DNA from 4 places in the Streptomyces sp. NPDC051909 genome. Region 3 is predicted to be linked to each of the others. Evidence: riboswitches for the same ligand, from Rfam matches in the RefSeq annotation. Region 3 holds a riboswitch; each other region holds the start of a gene.

What was found. A riboswitch is a leader RNA that binds a small molecule or an ion and turns the genes downstream of it on or off. The one in region 3 is predicted to bind cyclic di-AMP.
Positions count from the first base shown of each region.
Region 1: linked by a shared signal. The riboswitch ahead of AB0M18_RS31605 (transglycosylase family protein) and the one ahead of AB0M18_RS29565 (M23 family metallopeptidase) in region 3 are both predicted to bind cyclic di-AMP.
Region 2: linked by a shared signal. The riboswitch ahead of AB0M18_RS27310 (M23 family metallopeptidase) and the one ahead of AB0M18_RS29565 (M23 family metallopeptidase) in region 3 are both predicted to bind cyclic di-AMP.
Region 4: linked by a shared signal. The riboswitch ahead of AB0M18_RS15760 (LysM peptidoglycan-binding domain-containing protein) and the one ahead of AB0M18_RS29565 (M23 family metallopeptidase) in region 3 are both predicted to bind cyclic di-AMP.

Region 1 covers NZ_JBFAYA010000029.1:58,023-61,199, forward strand. The annotation lists gene eno (phosphopyruvate hydratase) at 1-477, opposite strand, end outside; gene AB0M18_RS31605 (transglycosylase family protein) at 747-1,442, opposite strand; cyclic di-AMP (ydaO/yuaA leader) riboswitch at 1,446-1,619, opposite strand; gene AB0M18_RS31610 (transglycosylase family protein) at 1,877-2,953, opposite strand; gene AB0M18_RS31615 (cytochrome P450) at 3,068-3,177, opposite strand, start outside.
Region 2 covers NZ_JBFAYA010000019.1:99,315-102,491, forward strand. The annotation lists gene AB0M18_RS27305 (PP2C family protein-serine/threonine phosphatase) at 1-870, shown strand, start outside; cyclic di-AMP (ydaO/yuaA leader) riboswitch at 1,158-1,304, shown strand; gene AB0M18_RS27310 (M23 family metallopeptidase) at 1,316-2,404, shown strand; gene AB0M18_RS27315 (aldo/keto reductase) at 2,486-3,177, shown strand, end outside.
Region 3 covers NZ_JBFAYA010000024.1:24,052-27,228, reverse strand. The annotation lists gene AB0M18_RS29570 (pitrilysin family protein) at 1-1,017, shown strand, start outside; cyclic di-AMP (ydaO/yuaA leader) riboswitch at 1,233-1,398, shown strand; gene AB0M18_RS29565 (M23 family metallopeptidase) at 1,411-2,181, shown strand; gene AB0M18_RS29560 (GntR family transcriptional regulator) at 2,359-3,042, shown strand.
Region 4 covers NZ_JBFAYA010000008.1:247,063-250,239, forward strand. The annotation lists gene AB0M18_RS15755 (hypothetical protein) at 1-598, opposite strand, end outside; cyclic di-AMP (ydaO/yuaA leader) riboswitch at 1,160-1,315, shown strand; gene AB0M18_RS15760 (LysM peptidoglycan-binding domain-containing protein) at 1,320-2,189, shown strand; gene AB0M18_RS15765 (polysaccharide deacetylase family protein) at 2,353-3,165, shown strand.

The DNA.
Region 1 (3,177 bases), on a different contig from region 3:
GTCGGCGTGCGAGCCGCCGTTCAGGATGTTCATCATCGGAACGGGCAGCAGGTGCGCGTTCGGGCCGCCGAGGTAGCGGAAGAGCGGCAGGTCGGAGGCCTCGGAGGCGGCGTGCGCCACGGCGAGGGAGACACCGAGGATGGCGTTGGCGCCGAGCGAGCCCTTGTTCTCGGTCGCGTCCAGGTCGAACATCGCCTGGTCGATCAGCCGCTGCTCGGTGGCGTCGTAGCCGACGAGCTCCGGGCCGATCTGCTCGATGACGGCGAGGACGGCCTTCTCGACGCCCTTGCCGAGGTAGCGGTTGGGGTCCCCGTCGCGGAGCTCAATGGCCTCGAACGCACCGGTGGAGGCACCGGAGGGAACGGCAGCACGGCCGGTGCTGCCGTCGTCGAGGCCGACCTCGACCTCGACCGTGGGGTTGCCTCGGGAGTCCAGGATTTCCCGGGCTACGACGACGTCGATGGACGGCACGAGCATCTCCTTCTGGGATGTGACGCTGGTTGTGACGCATGCGGCAAGGTCTCGTTCGCCTTGCGACAAGAGCCTAACCGGCTCGGGGCCTCCGGCCAGCCGGGCGCCCGCCCCCTGGGACGAAAAAGGACCCGAGGGCATGCATAGAGGGACGAAAGACCCCGGTTACCTACGAGTACGAAACCGGCCCGGAGCGGGATGCTCCGGGCCGGCCTCTCGGTCACCGCGGGGAGGGCGGGGGAAGGGGACGACCGCCGGACCGTCCCCGTCCTTCCTTACTTCAGGTGGAGCTGCTGACCCGGGTAGATCAGGTCGGCGTCCTGGACGATGTCCTTGTTCAGCTCGAAGAGCTTCGCCCAGCCGCCCTTGACGTGGTGCGCCTGGGCGATCTTGCTGAGGGTGTCGCCGGAGACGACCTTGTACTCGCCGTCGCCCTTCTCGACCTTCTTGCCGGTCGGGGTGGTGACGGTCTGCTTCGGAGCCGGCTTGGCCGCGGGCTTCGGCGCGGTGCGCTGCTCGCTGCGGGTGGTCGGCTGCTCGGCGGTGCGCTTCGGGGCCGGGGCCGGGGCCGCGGCCTCGGCGGAGCCGCCGTCGTACGAGGCGCTGGAGAGGCCCACGCCACAGCTCGGCCACGCGCCCTTGCCCTGGCCCGCGAGGACCTTCTCGGCGACGGCGATCTGCTGGGACTTCGACGCGAGGTCGGCACGCGCGGCGTAGGCGGTGCCACCGAACGCGGCCCAGGTGGAGTTGGTGAACTGCAGGCCACCGTAGAAACCGTTGCCGGTGTTGATGGCCCAGTTGCCGCCGGACTCGCACTGGGCGACGGCGTCCCACTCGGAGCTGGTGGCGGCCGAGGCGGAGCCCGCGGTCATCAGCGGGGCGGCGACGGCGACGCCGGCCACGCCGACGAGCGCGACGGCGCGGGTGGCCTTGGAGGCACGACGGTGTTTGCCCTTGCCGGAAAGCAGCATGGAAGTTCTCCTCACCGACGCCTACGAGGTGAGCTGTCGGGTTCGGGCGAGTGAGTTGCCCGGCCGCGTGTCCTAGCACGCGGCTTCACCCCAAGCCGATCGTCGGCCGTCTGTCTCAACGGCCGGGGCCGGCACTTACCTTGGGTCCCCCGCTCCTGCCTTCGGCGCTTGCGCGACGACTGTTCCCATCGGTCGGCGGCAGGATTCGGCGTACCGGCGACGGGGCCCGCGGTGGCGAGCGGTGACGACCGTAGACATAGACCCGGGAGAAGTTCAAAGACCATCAACCCGGAAAAATCGCCCCTACTTGCATTCCGTCAGGCCCCGTTTGCGCAGGTGGGGAGTGCGGCGAGCAAAGTTTGCGGACGTGACACGCCAGTTCGGCAAGAGAGACCCATGTCTCACTTGGACAGAACCGGACATTCAGCCGCGAACTACTCCTGGGCGCTGCCGAGTCCGAGCCCCAGCTCAAGGCTCTGACCAGGGAGGATGAGGTCGGGGTCGGAGCCGACCGTCTCCTTGTTGGCGTCATAGAGGGCGGACCAGCCGCCGTGGAGACCGTTGTCCCGCGCAATGCCCGACAAGCTGTCACCCGGCTTGACGGTGTATTCGCCCGCCTTGTCCGAGGTGCCCGAATCGCCCGCCCCGGGATCACTGGTCGCGTCACCCTGCGCACCGTCAGCGGGCGCGGCATGGCGTCCGGAATCGACAGTGCCGTCCGTTACGCCCGTGTCATCTGCCGCGGCGTCACCCCGGTGCTTGCCGGTGCCGGGCGTGGCCGCATCCGAGGCGCCAGGCGTTCCGGGTGTTCCAGGCGTTCCGGGCGTGCCCGGCAGAAGGGATCCATCCGGCGTTCCGGGCATACCGGGCGTTACGGAGCTGCCGGGGGTCGCGGGCGCGGCGGGGGTCGCCGGGGTGGCGGGCGCGGTCGTGGACCCGGGGGCGGCCGGCGTGCCGGTGGAGGGGGTGGCGGGGGTCGCCGGAGTGGCCGTCCCGGCCGAGGGGCCGGCGGTGGTGCCGGTGCCGGCCTTGCCGGAGCCCGTGGCGGGCAGGCCGTCGGTGCGGTTGGACTCCGGCGCCGGGCCGGTGGACTCCTCGGGCGTGACACCCGGACCCGGGTCGACGGCCGGCGTCTTGCCGTCCTTCTTCAGGCCGGCGATCGGCGCGCAGGTGGCCCACTGGTCGTCACCGGCCATGAACGCCTTCTCCGCGACGGCGATCTGCTGGGCCCGGCTCGCCAGGTCCGCGCTCGGCGCGTAGGCCAGGCCGCCGTGCCGCTCCCAGCTCTCCTGGGTGAACTGCAGGCCGCCGTAGAGCCCGTTGCCGAAGTTGGCGCTCCACGCGCCGCCCGACTCGCACTCGGCCACCCGGTCCCAGGTCTGGGCGTCGGCGGCGGAGGCGGAGCCGGTGGCGAGCAGCGGCAGCGCCATGGCCGAGCCGGTGACTCCTGCCGCGACGACGAGTGCGGGGGCCTGGCGGGGTCTGCGGTGTCGTCCGTTCCCGGAGCGCATGCGGAGTGCCTTTCGCGTGACTGCTGAGACTGCGGGTGAACGTAGCGGCATTCGAACGCACGTCACAAGTCGATGCAGGGCAGATCACGCGAAGATCACAGTATTGATGGTCCGTCAGTTACGCGTGGCTTTGTGGGAAGCACTGAACTCCACCGGAAGCGTGCGCAGGCCACGCATGATGAGCCCACCGCGCCACCGGAGTTCCGCCGGATCGGCCCCAAGTC
Region 2 (3,177 bases), on a different contig from region 3:
GTTCTCACGGTCTCGGCGCTCGCCGTGCTCATCAACCGGGTGGTGCGGCGCAGCGGGGAACGGCTGGCCTCGGCCCGGGTGATCGCCGAGACGGCGCAGAAGGCCGTGCTGCCGGCGCCGGCCGAGCGGATCGGCGGGCTGCAGATCGCGGCGCGGTACGAGGCGGCGCAGGCGGACGCGTTCATCGGCGGCGATCTGTTCGCGGTCCAGGACACGCCCTTCGGGGTACGTCTGGTGGTCGGCGACGTACGGGGCAAGGGGCTCGACGCGGTCGAGGCGGTGGCGGTGGTCATCGGCGCCTTCCGGGAGGCGGCCGAGCACGAGGCGACCCTGGAGGGGGTGGCGGAGCGGCTCGAACGGGCGCTGGCCCGGGAGGGCACGCGGCGGACCGGGCTCGATGCCTTCGAGGGGTTCACGACGGCGGTGCTGGCCGAGATCCCGGGCGGTGACCGGGTCGTACGGGTGGTGAACCGCGGGCATCCGGAGCCGCTGCTGCTGCACGTGGACGGCGGCGTCGAGCCGTTGCTGCCGAGCGAGGCCGCACTGCCGCTGGGCATGGGGGAGTTGGCGGTCTGGCCGGACCGGGTGGACGTGACCCCGTACCCGCCGGGCGCGACGCTGCTCTTCTACACGGACGGTCTGTCGGAGGCGCGGGACGCGGCGGGCGCGTTCTACGACCCGAAGGAGCGGCTCGCGGGGCGGATCTTCCCCGGGCCGGAGGAACTGCTCGACGCGCTGGTGGCGGACGTGCGGCGGCACACGGGCGGGGACACGACGGACGACATGGCGCTGCTCGCGGTGAGCCGCCCGGCGGCGGGCCAGCCGGAACGGCGCCGGACGATGCCGGTGGTGCCGGGCGACGACGGGTGATGCGGGGCGACGACGGGTGATGCGGGGCGACGGCAGGGTGATGCGGGGCGACGGCAGGGTGATGACGGGGTGATGACGGGGTGTAGCCGAAGGGTCTCCCTCCGATAACAATTGACGTGGCGTCAGATTCCTCGTGCGAACGGCTGTGTTTCTGAAGGGCGTTCAACTCGGGCGATTCCCTCCCAATCCAGCTAATGATCAAGAGGAACAGCTTGGAATCGGAGGGTCGCGTCTATTAACGTTCGATAACGCAGCGCGGTCGTCCCAGCCGTCGCAAGAGACGGCACCGTGCGCGTGCGCCGAATTCCGCAAGGGAACCGGGGAACCACCACTTGGGGTGAATCGGGCCCCACCGCACTCGTGCGGCAGGCCCGTAGGAGACCTTCCTGCTCCGAACCCGTCAGCTAACCCGGTAGGCGAGAAGGAAGGAAAGGAGAGCGCCTCCGTGGCGTCCAACACCCCTGCTCCGCAAACCCCCTTCGCCTCCTACGACGCCGCCGGCCAGGTGGGCGCCCTGGACGGGGGCACGGAGGAGTGGAACCCCACCGAGGACTCCCTGCGGGCGCAGAACCGCTCCGGCGGACGCCACCGTGTCGTCAAGCAGCGCTCCAACTTCGCGCGTTCCTCCACCGTGCTCGGCGTCGGTGTCATCGCCGCCGTCGGTGCCGGCGGCCTGGCCACCGCGCAGCAGAAGCCCCCGGTCTCGATAGCGCTCCCGGACGTCGACCTGCCCGACGCCTCGGACCTGCCCGGCGTCGGCGAGCTGATCGGCTCCGACGACGACAAGACCTCCGACACCGCGGGCAACGCCACCCAGCCGCTCACCGCGCTGACCTACACCACCAGCGAGACCGCCCCGCAGGGCGCCGGCGGCGAGGAGGCCGGGACGCAGACGGCGACCGCCGACGCCGGCGAGGCGCTCCGCGCCCGCATCCTCCAGCAGGCCGAGCAGCAGCAGGCCGCCGCCGACGCCGCCGAGAAGGAGGCCGCGGAGAAGCTCGCGGCCGAGAAGGCGGCGGCGGAGGCCCAGGCCAAGGCCGACGCGGCGGAGAAGGCGGCCGCCGAGGCGAAGCGGAAGGCCGAGGAGGAGGCCGCGGCGAAGGCCGAGGCCGAGCGCCTGGCCAAGCTCGCCGCCAGCTACGCGCTGCCGACCTCCTCGTACACGATCACCTCCACCTACGGCCAGGCCGGCTCCATGTGGTCCTCCGGCTACCACACCGGTCTGGACTTCGCCGCCCCCACCGGCACCCCGGTCAAGGCGGTCCACGGCGCCACCGTGAAGTCGGCCGGCTGGTCCGGCGCCTACGGCTACCGGATCGTCCTGGAGCTCGAGGACGGCACCGAGATCTGGTACTGCCACCTCTCCTCCATGACCGTCGGCGTCGGCCAGTCCGTCGGTACCGGCGAGACCATCGGCCGCGTCGGCGCTACCGGCAACGTCACGGGCCCCCACCTCCACCTGGAGGTGCACACCCCGTCCGGCGACGGCATCGACCCGGCGGCCTGGCTGCGCGACAAGGGCCTGTCCGTCTGAGGGCCGGTCTCTCCGGGGGCCGGTCTCTCTGAGGGACAGCGGCGCGGAATACCGGTGGCGGCCCGCGGAGTTGATCTCCATATGAGCTCTCTGCGCCGCCTCGGCACCTCCGACCTGCACGTCTTCCCGCTCGCCCTCGGCGGCAACGTCTTCGGCTGGAGCGCCGACGAGGCGCAGTCCTTCGCCGTGCTCGACGCCTACGCCGCCGCCGGCGGCAACTTCGTCGACACCGCCGACGTCTACTCGGCCTGGGCCGAGGGCAACGAGGGCGGCGAGTCCGAGACGGTGATCGGGCGCTGGATGGCCTCCCGCGGCAACCGCTCCGACATCCTCGTCGCCACCAAGGTCGGTGCCCACCCGGGCTTCAAGGGCCTGGGCGCGACCAACATCAAGGCCGCCGCCGAGGAGTCGCTGCGCCGGCTCGGCACCGATCACATCGACCTCTACTACACCCACTTCGACGACGAGTCCGTGCCGGTGGAGGAGATCGTCACCGCCCTGGACCAGCTGGTGAAGGACGGCAAGGTGCGCGCCGTCGCCGCCTCCAACATCTCCCCGGAGCGGCTGCGGGCCTCGCTCGACTTCGCCGAGGCCGAGGGCCTCGCCCGTTACGTGGCGCTCCAGCCGCAGTACAACCTGGTCTCCCGCGACACCTACGAGGGCCCGCTCCGCGACGTCGTCGAGCAGCGCGGCCTCGCGGCCGTGCCGTACTACGGCCTCGCGGCCGGATTCCTCACCGGCAAGTACCGCGCGGGCAGCACCGTGGACAGCGT
Region 3 (3,177 bases):
GGCCTGCTCTCCGAGGCCCTGATCGCCCCGGCGTTCGTCGAGACCGAGGTCGAGCGCCTGGTGCGCAACCGCCTCGACGAGATCCCGCACGAGACGGCCAACCCGGCCCGCCGCGCCGCCAAGCAGCTCTCCAAGGAGCTGTTCCCGGCCGCCTCGCGCATGTCCCGGCCGCGCCAGGGCACCGAGGAGACCGTCGCAGCGATCGACGCCGCCGCCGTCCGCGCCTTCTACGACGCGCACGTCCGCCCGGCCGCCGCCACCGCCGTCGTGGTCGGCGACCTCACCGGCGTCGACCTGGACCAGGTGCTCGCCGACACCCTGGGCACCTGGAGCGGCAAGCCCGCCGCCCCGCGCCCGATGCCGCCGGTCACCGCCGACGACACCGGACGGGTCGTCATCGTGGACCGGCCGGGCGCCGTCCAGACGCAGCTGCTCATCGGCCGCGTCGGCGCCGACCGCCACGACAGCGTCTGGGCGGCGCAGGTGCTCGGCACGTACTGCCTCGGCGGCACCCTCACCTCCCGCCTGGACCGTGTCCTGCGCGAGGAGAAGGGATACACCTACGGCGTACGGGCGTTCGGCCAGGTGCTGCGTTCCGACGGCGAGGGCAACGGCGCTTCGCTGCTCGCCATCAGCGGCTCGGTCGACACCCCCAACACCGGCCCGGCGCTCGACGACCTGTGGAAGGTGCTGCGCACCCTCGCCGCCGAGGGGCTGAACGACGCGGAGCGTGACGTCGCCGTGCAGAACCTGGTGGGCGTGGCCCCGCTGAAGTACGAGACGGCCGCCTCCGTCGCAGGGACGCTCGCCGACCAGGTCGAGCAGCACCTCCCGGACGACTACCAGGCGCACCTGTACGCGCGGCTGGCCGCCACCGGCACCGTGGAGGCGACCGCCGCGGTGGTCAACGCCTTCCCCGTGGACCGGCTGGTGACCGTGCTCGTCGGCGACGCGGCGCAGATCGCGGAGCCGGTGCGGGCGCTCGGCATCGGTGAAGTGAGCGTCGTCACCGGCTGATCGAGCTGCTGTCACCCGCTGTCTGAGACACCGTCACGAGACCCCGGCGACCTGGTTCGTCGGGGTCCTCCCATTTGTCCGTATTGCAGATGAGTGGGAGTGAATGCCCTGTGGCATGTCTTACAAAAACCCGTGTCCGTTTGGTTATTGAAAGGTGATCGGCCTAGCGTCGACGCGGCTGTCCGGCCACTGCTCGACGCCGCATCCGCGGCAACGGACAGTCATCGCCGAGTCCCCGCAAGGCGCGAGCCTGGGGAGCCGGGGACCCACACGCAGTCCCTGGGGTGAATCGGACGCCTTCGCTCCGCGCGGAGGGGCCCGTAGGAGACCTTCCTGCTCCGAACCCGTCAGCTAACCCGGTAGGCGAGAGGGAAGGAAAGGATCAGCCACTACATGGCGTTCACCCGTGCCACCGGGAAGCACCGTGCCCCGAGCCGGCTGGCGCGCCGCAGCGCCGGCATCGCCGGCGTCGCGACGCTCGCCACCACCGGTGTCATCGGCACCCTGGCCTCCCCGGCGCTCGCCGCCGACACGGAAGGCGCCTCCCCGGAGGACACCGGCCTCACCCAGGTCATCGTCGACGAGTCCCTCTCCGAGCGGGTCGACGCCCAGGCCGCCGCCCAGGAGAAGGCCGCCGCCGAGGAGGCCGCCCGCATCCAGGCCGCCGCCGAGGCCAAGCGCAAGGCCGAGGCCCGCGCCAAGGAGATCCGCGAGGCCAAGGAGCGCGCCGCCCGCGAGGCCGAGCGCAAGCGCCTCGCCTCCTTCCAGCTCCCCGTGGCCGGCTCGTACGTGAGCACCGGCTACAAGGCCGGCGGCTCGCTCTGGTCCTCCGGCAGCCACTCCGGCATCGACTTCCACGCCGCCTACGGCACCAAGGTCGTCTCCGTCGGCTCCGGCACCGTCGTCGAGGCCGGCTGGGGCGGCGCGTACGGCAACAACATCGTGATCCGGATGAACGACGGCACGTACACCCAGTACGGCCACCTCTCCGCCATCACCGTCTCCGTCGGCCAGAAGGTCACCCCCGGCGAGCGGATCGGCATCTCCGGCTCCTCCGGCAACTCCACCGGCCCGCACCTCCACTTCGAGGCGCGCACCACCGCGGAGTACGGCTCCGACATCAACCCGATCAGCTACCTCCGCGCCCGCGGCGTGAACGTCTGACGGTCCGGAGCGGCCCGCGCGGCCCGCTCCGGTGAAAGGCCCCGGTCTCGAAACGAGCCGGGGCTTTTTTGCGTCCTTTTCCACCGGGCGCCGTCGGAAATTCCGGCGTCCTGCAATAGAGTCGCCGGACAGGCGGCGCTCGACGGGGTCTCGGGCGGCGGAAAACGGAGGTCGGAGATGCGCATTCCCGCGCAATCGGTATGCACGGCGATCCGGGACGACATCGTCTCCGGGGTGTACGCGCGGGGCGCCCGGCTGACGGAGGAACAGCTGGCCCGCCGCTACGGCGTCTCCCGCGTCCCGGTCCGCGAGGCGCTGCGCACTCTGGAGTCCGAGGGCTTCGTGGTGACCCGTCGGCACGCCGGCGCCCATGTCGCCGAGCCCGGCGAGCAGGAGGCCGCCGACCTGCTCGACATGCGCTCCCTGCTCGAACCGCTGGGCGCCGCCCGGGCCGCGCAGCGGCGCACCGAGGCCCACCTCAAGGTGCTGCGCGGCCTGGTCAGGCTCGGTCAGGAGCGGGCCAGGGGCGGGCGCGGCGAGGATCTGGCCGCGCTCGACGGCTGGTTCCACGAGACGCTGGCCCAGGCCTCGGACAGCCCGCCGCTCACCGCGCTGCTCACCCAGCTGCGGCACAAGATCGCCTGGATGTACGCGGTCGAGCCGGCCGAGCGGCCCGCCGAGGTCTGGGCCGAGCACGGCGCGATCGTGGACGCGGTGGCCCGCCGGGACGCCGAACGGGCCCGGGCGCTCACCGCGCTGCATGTGGAGCGGGCCCTGTCGCGGCACCGCCCGAAACACGGCGACCGGGCGCGGGTGAGGATTTCGCAACATGCCGTACACAGTGCGGGACCGCGGAATTAACACGGGCACCGTATACAAAGAGTCTGGAATTCCAGGGTCTTTTTCGTGCTGCCCGAACGCGATTCATTCACGCGTGCGCCGGGTGGTGAAATCCCGTGGGAATTCCCCTGCCGCTTTCCGGGAGCTTCCGGCGAG
Region 4 (3,177 bases), on a different contig from region 3:
CGTGCCGGCCGTGCAGGAACAGCGCCACCGGCCGCCTCCCCGGCGCGCCCGCCGGCGCCGTCACGGCGGCGCGCATCTCGACCGGCTCGGGGAAGCCGGGCAGCCGCACGTCCTTCAGCGCGTACTCGCCGGACACGGTGCGGTACGGGCCGGGGACCCCCGGATCCACCGGATTCGCCGGCAGCGGCGCCTCAGGCCGTGCCCCGGGATCTGCCGGAGCCGCCGGCCGCAGACGGGGCGCCTGGGCCGGCGCCTCGGCATCGAGCCGCCGTCCGCCCGCCGTGACGCTCAACCGCGCCCCGCCGTCCACCCGTTCAGCCCCGATGGCGAGCCGGAACGACCGCCCGTCCGCCGCGGCCTCCGGGTACCCGAGCAGTCTCCCGTCGACCCGGAACTCGACCCGGGCATCCCCCATCGGCACGGCCTCCTCGGCCGTCCACACCAACTCCCGCCCCGCACCGCTTCCGGCGACCCGCCACCCCTCGGGCAGCCCTGCCGCGGCGGATCCGGTGACGGCGGCCGAGGCGGTGTCCGGTTGCGCGTACGCGAGCCCCGGCGACACACCCGCCAGGGCCATGAGCGTCACGGCGGTGGTCATGCCGCGTGTGACACGTATCAAAGCGCTCTACCTCACGATCGTTCTCGTCCAGCACGCTTCCGGGCGCCTGCGATCCCCCGGGCGCCCCTCTTGCCCCCGGAGGACGGGGGAGGGAGAGACGGGGTTGCCCGGCGGGGGAGGGGTGGCCGGTTCTGATCCCTGACCGTCGGCGGACCGACGAAGGGCCACCGCCCGCCGTCGGGCGGTGCCGGATCAAAACGGACGATGTCCGGCTATTCCATTGCAATGCCGAAATGCCGAGGTGATTCATGAAGGGGGTAATTCGAGCCGGAAAGGTGGGCAGGCGGCGCCGATCGGTCAGGGGTGATGTGGGTCACCTGGGACCGGTCTCCGGAAGGGCCTCCGGAATGCTGTCGCGGCGTCAGGAGCGGCCGGACGGAAAAGGATTGGGGTGAGGGGTGGGAGCGGGCGTGATGATCCTTTTGAATTTGCCCGCAGATCGATTTCGCGTGATGAATTCCCTCCTTGTTTTCGATATTTGTCTTCGCATACGGTCGCCCCGAAACCGGACGGAAACGCCGAATCCTGCCGCCGCCCGGTCGACCGCACTCACCACACTTCCGGCAGGAGCGGGGGACCCAGGTTCGCCGCCGGCCCCGGTCTCCGGGGACGGCTCGGGGTGAAGCCGCGCGCAGCGCGGCCGGGCATCTCCTGCCCGAACCCGACAGCTCACCTCGCAGGCGAAGGAGAGGAACTCGCCATGCGTGGATCCGGCAAGCACCGCCGCCCGAAGAACGCCCCGCTCGCCCGCGGCATCGCCGCCGTCGGCCTCACCGGCAGCGCCGCCCTCGCCCTGCCCCTGGCCGGCGCCACCACCGCCGGCGCGGCCACCCCGGCCGTCGCTCCCTCCGTCGCAGTGGCAAAGCAGACGCCTCTTTCGGCGCCTTCAGTGGCCCCCTTCACAGCCCCGGCGGCCGTGAAGGCGGCGCCGGTGAGGTATTCCGTCGTGGCCGGTGACTCGCTGTCGAAGATCGCCCACAGGTACGGGGTCCAGGGCGGCTGGAAGAAGCTCTACAAGGACAACCGTCGCGTCGTCGGCGGCGACCCGCGCCTGATCCACCCGGGGCAGAAGCTCACCGTCGCCGGAACCGCCGCGAAGGCCGCGGCCAAGGCGGCCAAGGCGCCCAAGGCGGCCAAGGCCGGCACGAGCGTGGCCGCCGCCTCGGCCCCCGCGAAGGCCGTTCGGTCGAAGGCGGTCCAGGCCGTCGCGACCTCCACCGGCTCCGCCACGTCCGCGGGCTACACGTACGCCGACAACCTCGAGGGCTGGATCCGCGAGTCCCTCGACATCATGGCCCGCGAAGGCATCCCCGGCAGCTTCGACGGCATCTACCGCAACATCATGCGCGAGTCCTCCGGCAACCCGCGGGCCATCAACAACTGGGACTCCAACGCCCTCGCCGGCACCCCCTCCAAGGGCCTCCTCCAGGTGATCGACCCCACCTTCCGCGCCTACCACGTGGCCGGCACCTCGCTCGACCCGTACGACCCGGTCGCCAACATCACCGCGGCCTGCAACTACGCCGCCGACCGCTACGGCTCCATCGACAACGTCTTCGGCGCCTACTGACGGACCGTCGCCCGCGGGCGCCGCGCACGGCACCCGCGGGCACGTCGACCCGCCCCCGGCCACCTGGCCCACATTCCTCACGCGATCAGGTGAAACCTTCTCGGCCGTTCCTCCGTCCTCTCCTGCGGGAGCCGTCGGGAGAGTCACGGGGAGTGGGCAGCACATGGGGCTGAAGAGTAAGTACACGCCGCAGATAGCCGCGGTCGCGTCGGCGGTCGCGCTGAGCCTGGCCGCCTGGGGGGCCGCCGTGTTGACGGACACGGAGGCGGAGGCGCGGGACGGCGGAGGAGCCGGGGCGCGGCAGGAGCAGCGCGTGCCGCCCACCGAGGACGGGAAGGGCCCGGAGCAGGTCAAGCCGGCGAAGGTCCCGGTGAGCATCGCGCACGCCACCGAGGCGGGCGGGAAGTCGGTGAGCATCACCATCGACGACGGTCCCGACCCGAACTGGACGCCCCAGATGCTCGACATCCTCAAGGAGAACGGCGTCAAGGCCACGTTCTGCATGGTCGGGCCGCGTGCCAAGGAGCACCCGGAGCTGGTGAAGCGGGTCGTCGCCGAGGGGCACCGGCTCTGCGACCACACCATGGACCACGACACCACCATGGACAAGAAGCCGGTCGCGTACCAGCGGCAGCAGATCCTCGACGCGAAGCGGTTGATCGAGGAGGCGGCCGGCGGCGCGAAGATCGAGTACTACCGGGCGCCGGGCGGCGCGTTCACGCCCGACAGCCGGAAGATCGCCGCGGCCGAGGGCATGCGCCCACTCGGCTGGAACGTGGACACCAAGGACTTCGAGCGCCCGGGTACCGCGGCCATCGTCGGCACCGTGAAGAACGAGCTGTCCAACGGCCCCACCATCCTCTTCCACGACGGCGGCGGCGACCGCAGCCAGACCGTCGCGGCCCTCCGCCAGGTCCTGCCCTGGCTGAAGGAACAGGGCCACCCGACCAGCTTCCCGGTCCGCACCGCACCCTGACCGGGCCGGCGC